2 regions of the Streptomyces sp. 5K101 genome follow, and region 1 is predicted to be linked to the other one. Evidence: predicted binding sites of a transcription regulator. Region 1 holds the regulator's gene; the other holds the start of a gene.
The links. The regulator HrcA, encoded in region 1, represses chaperone genes, less so after heat shock. The targets are predictions, from matches to a motif close to TTNGCACTCNGNNNNNCNGAGTGCNAA.
Positions count from the first base shown of each region.

Region 1 (5,381 bases):
CGCCCCGCAGCTTCGCCAGGTCCCGCAGCAGTCGTTCCTGCTCCGGGTCCAGCTTCGTCGGCGTCGTCACCTCGACGTGGACGATCAGGTCACCCCGGCCGCCGCCCCGCAGGTGCGTGATGCCGCGCCCGTGCAGCGGGATCGACTGGCCGGACTGCGTGCCGGGCCGGATGTCGACCTCCTCCATGCCGTCGAGCGTCTCCAGCGGGCACTTCGTGCCCAGCGCCGCCGCCGTCATGGGGATCGTCACGGTGCAGTGCAGGTCGTCGCCGCGCCGCTGGAAGACCGGGTGCGCGATCTCGTGGATCTCGACGTACAGGTCACCGGCCGGGCCGCCGCCCGGGCCGACCTCGCCCTCGCCCGCGAGCTGGATGCGCGTGCCGTTGTCGACACCCGCGGGGATCTTCACCGTGAGGGTGCGGCGCGACCGGATCCGACCGTCGCCCGCGCACTCCGGGCACGGGGTCGGCACGACGGTGCCGAAGCCCTGGCACTGCGGGCACGGACGCGACGTCATGACCTGGCCGAGGAAGGACCGCGTCACCTGCGAGACCTCACCGCGGCCGCGGCACATGTCACAGGTCTGCGCGGAGGTGCCGGGCGCCGCGCCCTCGCCGGAGCACGTCGTGCACACCACGGCCGTGTCGACCTGGATGTCCTTCGTCGTGCCGAAGGCCGCCTCGTTGAGCTCGACGTCCAGGCGGATCATGGCGTCCTGGCCGCGCCGCGTACGCGAACGGGGTCCGCGCTGCGACGCCGTGCCGAAGAAGGCGTCCATGATGTCGGAGAAGTTCCCGAAGCCGCCCGCGCCGAAGCCGCTCGCGCCACCGCCGCCGGCCTGGGACAGAGGGTCGCCGCCGAGGTCGTAGACCTGCTTCTTCTGCGGGTCCGAGAGCACCTCGTACGCCGCGTTGATCTCCTTGAAGCGCTCCTGCGTCTTCGGGTCCGGATTCACGTCCGGGTGGAGTTCACGCGCGAGCCGGCGGAACGCCTTCTTGATCTCGTCCTGCGATGCGTCGCGGCGTACGCCGAGTACGGCGTAGTAGTCCGTGGCCACTTACGACTCCGCCAGGATCTGTCCGACGTAACGTGCCACTGCGCGTACCGCTCCCATCGTTCCGGGGTAGTCCATGCGGGTCGGTCCGACCACGCCGAGTTTGGCGACTGCCTCGCCGCCCGAACCGTAGCCGACCGAGACGACGGACGTGGAGTTGAGTCCCTCGTGGGCATTCTCATGCCCGATCCGCACGGTCACGCCCGATTCCTTGGCCTCGCCGAGCAGCTTGAGCAGCACGACGTGCTCCTCCAGCGCCTCCAGCACCGGCCTGATCGTCAGGGGGAAGTCGTGTCCGAAGCGGGTGAGATTGGCGGTGCCGCCGATCACCAGCCGCTCCTCGGTCTCCTCGACCAGGGTCTCCAGCAGGATCGCGAGCACGGTGGAGACCGTGCCGCGGTCCTCCGTCTCGAACGACTCCGGCAGGTCCTGCACCAGCTGCGGCACGTCCGCGAAACGGCGGCCGACGACGCGGCTGTTGAGCCGGGCCCGCAGGTCGGCCAGCGAGGTCTCGCCGAACGGCGCGGGGCAGTCGACCATCCGCTGCTCGACGCGGCCGGTGTCCGTGATCAGCACGAGCATCAGCCGGGCGGGAGCGAGCGACAGCAGCTCCACGTGCCGGACGGTCGAGCGGGTCAGCGAGGGGTACTGGACGACGGCGACCTGCCGGGTCAGCTGGGCGAGCAGACGGACCGTGCGGCCCACGACGTCGTCGAGGTCGACGGCTCCGTCCAGGAAGTTCTGGATGGCCCGGCGCTCGGGGGACGACAGCGGCTTGACACCCGCCAGCCTGTCGACGAACAGCCGGTAGCCCTTGTCCGTGGGGATGCGGCCGGCGCTGGTGTGGGGCTGGGCGATGTAGCCCTCGTCCTCCAGCACGGCCATGTCGTTGCGGACGGTGGCCGGGGAGACACCGAGCTTGTGGCGCTCCGTCAGCGCCTTGGAACCGACGGGCTCCTCGGTGCCGACGTAGTCCTGGACGATGGCGCGCAGGACTTCGAGTCTGCGTTCGCTGAGCATCGCGCGCACCTCCAGCTGCCGGTCCTCGGTGTGTCCTGGCACTCGATACGCCCGAGTGCCAGCTTTCCCCGGCCAGTGTACGGCGGCGGGGTACGCCCCTAGCAAGGGCGGCCGACCACGCTACCGCGAGACCTGTGCTGGTCGATGCGGATAGCGTCGCCGTATGGACGCCGCTTGGGAAGACTTCGGGTGGGAACGGCTGGCCGCCGGAGTCGGCCGGCGAAGGATGCCGACCTGGGACGCGACGGTCGGCCTGGTGCTGGGCGAGGAACACGTCCTGCTGTACGACACGGGTTCGACGATCCGCGAGGGCGCCGGGCTCCGCGCACAGGCGCAGGCACTGGCGGGCGGGCGCCGCGTGACGTACATCGCACTGAGTCACCCGCACTTCGACCACGTGCTGGGCACGGCCGCGTTCGCCGGTGTGGAGATCTACGGGGCCGTCGGTGTGGACACGCTGCTAGGCCGCGAACGCGACGCGATCCGCGCCGACGCCGTGCGCCACGGGGTCCCGGCGGCCGCGGCGGCGGAGGCCGCCGATCTGCTGGTGGTGCCGCACCACCTGGTGAGCGGGGAGTGCACGCTCGACCTGGGCGGCCGCCGGGTGCTGCTGGCCAACGTCGGCCCCGGCCACTCGGGCCACGACCTGGCGCTGTTCGTGCCCGGCGAGCCGGAGGTCGTCTTCTGCGGCGACCTGGTGGAGGAGTCGGGCGAGCCGCAGGCGGGCCCGGACGCGATCACTTCGCGCTGGCCCGCGGCGCTCGACCGCCTGCTCGCGCTCGGCGGCGAGGACGCGCTGTACGTGCCGGGGCACGGGGCGGCGGTGGACGCGGCGTTCGTGCGGACGCAGCGTGACGAGCTGGCGGCGCGCTTCGGCGTGTCGTAGGGCGGCCGGTCGTATCGTCATCCGACATGCGCAGCTACAGCCCTGATCTGACACCTCCGTGGAAGCGGTCGGCACCGGTCCCGGAGGTCCCCGCGGAACCCGACCTCGTGGTGGAGGAGGTCGCGACCGGCTTCTGCGGTGCGGTGATCCGCTGCGAGGCGGGGACCGTGACGCTGGAGGACCGCTTCGGCAAGCACCGGGTCTTCCCGCTGGAGCCGCGGGGCTTCCTGCTGGAGGGCAAGGTGGTCACGCTGGTCAGCCCGTCCGCGCCGGCCCCGGCCCGCCCCACGCGTACGGCCTCGGGCTCGGTCGCGGTCCCCGGCGCCCGCGCCCGGGTCGCCCGCGCGGGCCGCATCTACGTGGAGGGCCGCCACGACGCCGAACTCGTGGAACGGGTGTGGGGAGACGACCTGCGCATCGAGGGCGTGGTCGTGGAGTACCTGGAGGGCATCGACGATCTCCCGTCGATCGTCGCCGAGTTCGCCCCGGGCCCGGACGCGCGCCTGGGCGTGCTGGTCGACCACCTGGTCGCCGGCTCCAAGGAGTCCCGCATCGCGGCGTCGGTGACGGACCCGCACGTGCTGGTCGTCGGCCATCCGTACATCGACGTGTGGGAGGCGGTGAAGCCGTCGTCGCTGGGCATCGCGGGGTGGCCGAGGATCCCGCACGGCCAGGACTGGAAGACGGGCGTGTGCCGGGCGCTGGGCTGGCCGTCCCACACGGGTGCGGCCTGGCAGCACATCCTGTCGCACGTGCGGTCCTACAAGGACCTGGAGCCGGCGCTGCTGGGGCGGGTGGAGGAACTGATCGACTTCGTCACGGAGCCGGGCTAACGGGGACTGCCCGGGAGGGTCCTGAAGTCGGCGGAGTGATCAATCGACCAGGCCGCGCACCACCGCGTCCGCCAGCAGCCGCCCCCGCAGGGTCAGGACCGCGCGCCCCTCCTCGTACGCCCCGGCCTGAAGAAGCCCCTCCGCGAGGGAACGACGGGAAGCGGCCAGCCCCTGCTCCCGGAGCAGCGACAGCGGCACCCCGTCCCGCAGCCGGAGCTCCAGCAGGATGCGCTCCACCCGGCGGTCCTCGGACGTCAGGACCTCGCGGCCCGCCCCCGGCGACCGTCCCTCGCCGAGCGCCGCCGCGTACGCGCCGGGGTGCTTGACGTTCCACCAGCGCACCCCGCCGACGTGGCTGTGCGCTCCCGGGCCCGCGCCCCACCAGTCCGCGCCGCGCCAGTACAGCTCGTTGTGCAGGCAGCGGCCGGCCTCGGAGGTGGCCCAGTTGGAGACCTCGTACCACTCGTAGCCGGCGCGCGACAGCACGTCGTCCGCGATCAGATAGCGGTCGGCGTGGACGTCGTCGTCGGTCATGGGGACCTCGCCGCGCCGGATGCGCCGCGCCAGCTGCGTGCCCTCCTCTACGATCAGCGCGTACGCCGACACATGGTCCGGTCCCGCGCCGACCGCCGCCTCCAGGGACGCCCGCCAGTCGTCGTCGCTCTCGCCCGGCGTTCCGTAGATCAGGTCGAGGTTGACGTGGTCGAAGCCCGCCGCCCGCGCCTCCGCGACGCACGCCTCGGGACGACCCGGCGTGTGCGTGCGGTCGAGGACCTTCAGCACGTGCTGCCGCGCGCTCTGCATGCCGAAGGAGATCCGGTTGAAGCCCCCGGCCCGCAGGTCCGCCAGGTACTGCGGACCGACCGACTCCGGATTGGCCTCCGTGGTGATCTCCGCGTCGTCGGCCAGCCCGAACTCCGCCCGCACCGCGTCCAGCATCCGTACGAGGTCGTCCGCGGCGAGCAGCGTCGGCGTGCCGCCGCCGACGAACACGGTCCGCACCGGGCGGGGGTCGTCGCCGAGGACCTTCCGGGCCAGCCGGATCTCGTCGGCCAGCGTCTCGGCGTAGTTGTCGCGGGACGCGAGCACGCCGCCCGAGCCGCGCAGCTCGGTCGCCGTGTAGGTGTTGAAGTCGCAGTAGCCGCAGCGCGTCGCGCAGTACGGCACGTGCAGGTAGAAGGCGAGCGGCCGGTCACCCGCGCCGTCGAGGGCGGACGCGGGCAGCGAGCCGTCCTCGGGCACGGGCTCGCCGTCGGGCAGTACGGAAGGCATGCCCCCCATTGTCCGTCACCCGCGGCGTCATCCCGCCTGGAGCACCAGCAGCGCCAGATCGTCCCCCGGCGGCGTCTGCGCGAACGCGTGCACCGCCGCCCTGATCCGTTCCGCCACGCCCTGCGCCGACAGCCCCGCGCACTCGGCGAGGACCGTCGCGAGACCGTCCTCGTCGTCGAACATCCGGGGCCCGGAGCGCCGCTCGGTCACGCCGTCCGTGACGCACAGCAGCGTCTCGCCCGGCGCGAGGTCGAACGTGGTGCTCCGGTACGCGACGTCGTCGACCACGCCGAGGAGCACCTGCGGCTCGGCGATG
Region 1 covers NZ_JBKFFO010000009.1:128,350-133,730, reverse strand. Annotated here, with positions in the region: gene dnaJ (molecular chaperone DnaJ) at 1-1,057, opposite strand, end outside; gene hrcA (heat-inducible transcriptional repressor HrcA) at 1,058-2,074, opposite strand; gene ACLB9X_RS18950 (MBL fold metallo-hydrolase) at 2,238-2,960, shown strand; gene ACLB9X_RS18945 (DUF3097 domain-containing protein) at 2,987-3,793, shown strand; gene hemW (radical SAM family heme chaperone HemW) at 3,833-5,065, opposite strand; gene ACLB9X_RS18935 (SpoIIE family protein phosphatase) at 5,093-5,381, opposite strand, start outside.

Region 2 (5,381 bases), on a different contig from region 1:
ATCCATCGACCCCCCGGGAGGCGCGATGAAGTTCGTACAGATCATCGACTACAAGACCGACCGGTTCGACGGCGTGAACGCGCTCATGGACCAGTGGGTCGAGAAGACCAAGGGCAAGCGGACCACCTCCCACCTCATGATGGGCAAGGACCGCGCGGAGGGTTCGCACTACGTCGAGATCGTCGAGTTCCCCTCGTACGAAGAGGCGATGCAGAACTCCAAGCTCCCCGAGACCGACCGCATCTTCCAGGAAATGGTCGCCCTGTGCGACGGCATGCCCACGTTCACCGACCTCGACGTGGTCCGTGAGGAGCAGCTGAACGCGGCGACGGCCCGGCGCTTCTTCCACGAGGTCGCCGTGGGCGGGAACCTCGCCGCCGTCGACGAGATGTTCGCGGACGACTACATCGACCACGACGTCGCCAACGAGGAGGAGACCGAGACCGGCCGCGACGTCATCCGCCGCGACCTCACGATGTGGCGCAACGCCTTCGACTTCACCTTCGAGCTCGACCGGCAGGTGACGGAAGGCGACGACGTGGTGATGCTCTGGACCTGGAACGGCAGGCACAAGGCCGAATTCCAGGGCATCCCCGCCACCGGCGAGCAATGCACGATGACCGGTACGACGGTCTTCCGCTTCCAGGAGGGGAAGATCAAGGAAGGCTGGTGGCACTTCGACATCATGCGCCTGATGCGGCAGCTCGGCGCACTCTGACCGGTCCGGAGAGGACCGAGAGGGACGGAAAGGGGGAAGGCCCCCGTCCCCCGCGAAGAGCGGGGGACGGGGGCCTTCTCGGCGTCTCGGGCGCCGCGGAGCCCGCAGGGCCGTGGCCCCGTGGAGCCGTGGGTTCCGCAGGGCTGTGCGGCCCGTACGTCAGTGGCTGTGGCCGTGACCGTGGCCGTGGCCCGCCTCGGCCTCCTCCTCGGCCGGCTTCTCGACGACCAGGGTCTCGGTCGTGAGCAGCAGCGAGGCGATGGAGGCGGCGTTCTCCAGGGCGGAGCGCGTGACCTTGACCGGGTCGATGACGCCGGCCTTGACCAGGTCGCCGTACTCGCCGGTGGCGGCGTTGAAGCCCTGGCCCGCCTCGAGCTCCGCGACCTTCGAGGTGATGACGTAGCCCTCGAGGCCGGCGTTCTCGGCGATCCAGCGCAGCGGCTCGACGGCGGCGCGGCGGACGACGGCGACACCGGTGGCCTCGTCGCCCTCCTTGCCCAGGTTGCCCTCGAGCACCTTCACGGCGTGGACGAGCGCGGAGCCACCACCGGAGACGATGCCCTCCTCGACCGCGGCGCGGGTCGCGGAGATGGCGTCCTCCAGACGGTGCTTCTTCTCCTTCAGCTCCACCTCGGTGGCGGCGCCGACCTTGATCACGCACACGCCGCCGGCCAGCTTCGCGAGGCGCTCCTGGAGCTTCTCGCGGTCCCAGTCGGAGTCCGTGGTCTCGATCTCGGCCTTGATCTGGTTGACGCGGCCCTGCACGTCCTCGGAGTTGCCGCCACCGTCGACGATGGTGGTGTCGTCCTTGGTGACGGTGACGCGGCGGGCGGTGCCCAGCACGTCCAGACCGGCCTGGTCGAGCTTGAGGCCGACCTCCTCGGCGATGACGGTGGCACCGGTGAGGGTGGCCATGTCGCCGAGCATCGCCTTGCGGCGGTCGCCGAAGCCGGGGGCCTTGACGGCCACCGCGTTGAAGGTGCCGCGGATCTTGTTCACGACCAGGGTCGACAGGGCCTCGCCCTCGACGTCCTCGGCGATGATCAGCAGCGGCTTGGAGCCACCCGCCTGGATGACCTTCTCCAGCAGCGGGAGCAGGTCCTGGATGGAGGAGATCTTGCCCTGGTGGATCAGGATGTACGGGTCGTCGAGGACGGCCTCCATGCGCTCCTGGTCGGTCACCATGTACGGGGACAGGTAGCCCTTGTCGAAGGCCATGCCCTCGGTGAAGTCGAGCTCCAGGCCGAAGGTGTTGGACTCCTCGACGGTGATGACACCGTCCTTGCCGACCTTGTCCATCGCCTCGGCGATGAGCTCGCCGACCTGCTGGTCCTGCGCGGAGAGCGCGGCCACGGCGGCGATGTCGGTCTTGTCCTCGATCGGGCGGGCGGTCGCGAGGAGCTCCTCGGACACGGCCTGGACCGCGGCGTCGATGCCCTTCTTCAGGGCGGCCGGGGAGGCGCCGGCGGCGACGTTGCGCAGACCCTCGCGGACCAGGGCCTGGGCCAGCACGGTGGCGGTGGTCGTACCGTCACCCGCGATGTCGTTGGTCTTGGTCGCCACCTCCTTCACGAGCTGGGCGCCCAGGTTCTCGTACGGGTCCTCGACCTCGACCTCGCGGGCGATGGTGACACCGTCGTTGGTGATGGTCGGCGCGCCGAACTTCTTGTCGATGACGACGTTGCGGCCGCGGGGGCCGATCGTCACCTTGACCGTGTCGGCAAGCTTGTTGACGCCGCGCTCGAGGGCGCGACGGGCGTCCTCGTCGAACTTCAGGATCTTCGCCATGGGAGCGATTCAGCCCTCTCGGAAATCGTGTTCAAAAGAACCGCGCCCCTCGCCGCCCGGCGTCAGCGGGGTGGCCAGGGGCGCAGCTCAAAGCAAATCTGCCGGGTGAAGCAGGGATTACTTCTCGACGATCGCGAGCACGTCGCGGGCCGAGAGGACGAGGTACTCCTCGCCGCTGTACTTCACTTCGGTGCCGCCGTACTTGCTGTACAGCACCACGTCGCCGACGTTCACGTCGAGCGGAAGGCGCTCGCCGTTCTCGAAGCGGCCCGGGCCCACGGCCAGGACGACGCCCTCCTGGGGCTTCTCCTTGGCGGTGTCCGGGATAACCAGGCCAGAAGCCGTGGTCTGCTCGGCGTCGAGCGGCTGGACCACAATGCGGTCCTCGAGCGGCTTGATGGCAACCTTGGAGCTGGTGGTCGTCACGATCCGACCTCCCCCTTCGGAGATCTCACGGGGTTAACTGATCTGAGGTGGCGACCAGGTGGATCCGTCGTCGCGGGTGCCGGACCTGCCCGTCGCTGTGTTGGCACTCTCCGGTGGGGAGTGCCAGGAGCGAGACTATGACTGCGATTAGCACTCGGTCAAGCGGAGTGCCAATGCAGCGCCGCGTGGCGGCCTGAACCCGTCGCGGTTGTGCCGCCCGCGGCGGGCGATGTCGTCGGCACTGCCGTACGTCTCGGGCGTTCCGGAAGGTCCTCGGCGGGCGGGTGGCGCACCGGCGAGGGGCCGGTGCGCGCGGCTCACACGTAGTCCTCCAGCTTCGCCACGGCGTAGCCCTTTTCGGTCACGGTCCGCATGACCCGCCGGATCATGTCCGCCATCGAGCCCTTCCATTCCCCGCGGCCCCGGAAGTGGGTGAGGATGATGTCGCCGGGGTGCAGATCCCGGTCCCACTCGCGCCACTCCATGCGGTCGGGGAACGCCTCGGACGCCCACAGCGGCACGGCCTCGATCCCACAGGACTTCGCGGCGCGCAGCGTGTCCCTGTTGTAGCTCCCGTACGGCGGGCGGAACAGCCGCGGGCGCGTGCCGTACCGTTTCGCCAGCCTGTCCTGTTGGCCGCAGATCTCCCGCTTCTGGCCGGAGTACGAAAGGCCCGGCAGGTAAGGGTGGTTGAGGGTGTGGTTGTGCAGCGCGACGCCGCGGTCCCGCATCTTCTCGAAGTAGTCGTAGTCGTCGTCGATCACGTAGTCGCTGAGGAAGGCGCTGTACGGGATCTTCAGGTCGGACATCATCCGCAGCAGCTCGGGGTCCTTCTCCGCGCCGTCGTCGATCGTCAGGAAGACGATCTTCTCCTTGGTGGGGACGGTGGTGAAGACCGGCGGCAGCTCGTCGCCGCCCTTGACCTCGAAGCCCTCGCGGGTGGTGATCTCCGGCTTGTCGTCCGGCGGCGGGGGCGCGGGGAGCGGGGTCTCCTCCAGGCCCCACTTCTTCGCCGCCGCGGCCCGGGCGGCCTGGGCCTGTTTCACCTTTTTGGCGTACGCGGACAGGGCGCCGGCCGGTCCCACCGCCCGCTCCGGCGCCTTCGGGCCACCCTTGGCCTGCTCCCCCGCGGAAGGCGAGGGGCGGGCGTCCCGTCCGTCCCCGCCCGCACAGCCGGAGCCGGTGGCGGCGACGACGAGCGCGGCCAGCCCCAACGCGACCCGGTACGTTCTTACTTTTCCCTTTTGTCTTACCAGCTGCATGGCGTCGCATCCTGTCAGCGCGGTGCCCGCCCGCCCGGCCGACACCGCCTGCGTGCGCGGACCATCCCCCGGCTGGCCCACAATGGCCCGGTGAACGCCTCCGATCCGCTCGCCGCCTTCCAGGCCCTGCGCACCGAGGAGGGGGCCGCGCTGCTGGCGTCGCTCGCCTCCTACGACCCCGCCGACGAACTGGCGGTGGCCACCCGGCTGCGGCGCGAGCATCCGGCCGGGCTCGTCTCGGCGGCGCTCGGGCAGGCGCGGCTGCGGCAGCGCGCGGCGGCGAAGTTCGGTGCCGAGGACGCCGGACGGATGTTCTTCACCCCGAACGGCGTCGAGCAGTCCACCCGCCGGTCGGTCGCCGCCCACCGGGCCGAGCGCTTCGCCGCCCTCGGCGTGCGCAGCGTCGCCGACCTGTGCAGCGGGATCGGCGGCGACGCGCTCGCGCTCGCGCGGGCGGGCATCTCCGTCCTGGCCGTGGACCGCGACCCGCTGACGGCCGAGGCCGCGCGGGCCAACGCCGAGGCGCTCGGGGTCGCCGATCTCGTCGAGGTCCGCTGCGCGGACGTGACGGACATCGACACGTCCGCGTACGACGCCGTGTTCGTGGACCCGGCGCGACGCGGCGGCAGGGGCAGGATTTTCGACCCCGAGGCGTACTCGCCGCCTCTGTCCTGGGCGATCGCCGCGGCCCGCACGCGCCCCCACGCCGCGCTCAAGATCGCGCCGGGCATCCCGCACGAGGCGGTCCCCGAGGACGCCGAGGCCGAGTGGATCTCGGACGGCGGAGACGTGAAGGAGGCGGTGCTCTGGTTCGGTACGGCCCCGGCCGCGGTCCGCGCGACCCTGCTCCCCGGTCCGCACACCCTGACCGGGCGCGGCCTGCCGGACCCTGCCGTCCGCGCGGTCGGCCGCTACCTCTACGAGCCCGACGGCGCGGCGATCCGCGCCCATCTCGTCGCCGAGGTCGCCGAGGACGTCTCCGGCGGCCTGATCGACGAGACGATCGCCTACATCACGTCGGACGAGCTGCACCCGACGCCGTACGCCACGGCGTACGAGATCACCGACGCGCTGCCGTTCACCCTGAAGAAGCTGAAGGCGCTGCTCCGGGAGCGGGAGGTCGGCGTCCTGACGGTGAAGAAGCGCGGTTCGGCGGTCGAACCGGAGGAACTGCGCCGGAAGATGAA
Region 2 covers NZ_JBKFFO010000010.1:193,091-198,471, reverse strand. Annotated here, with positions in the region: gene ACLB9X_RS20890 (ester cyclase) at 26-718, shown strand; gene groL (chaperonin GroEL) at 878-2,506, opposite strand; gene groES (co-chaperone GroES) at 2,624-2,932, opposite strand; gene ACLB9X_RS20875 (polysaccharide deacetylase family protein) at 3,250-4,194, opposite strand; gene ACLB9X_RS20870 (THUMP-like domain-containing protein) at 4,285-5,381, shown strand, end outside.
Region 2: groL (chaperonin GroEL) is a predicted target of HrcA. The motif match lies at 2,516-2,542, and genes of this name have one in related genera.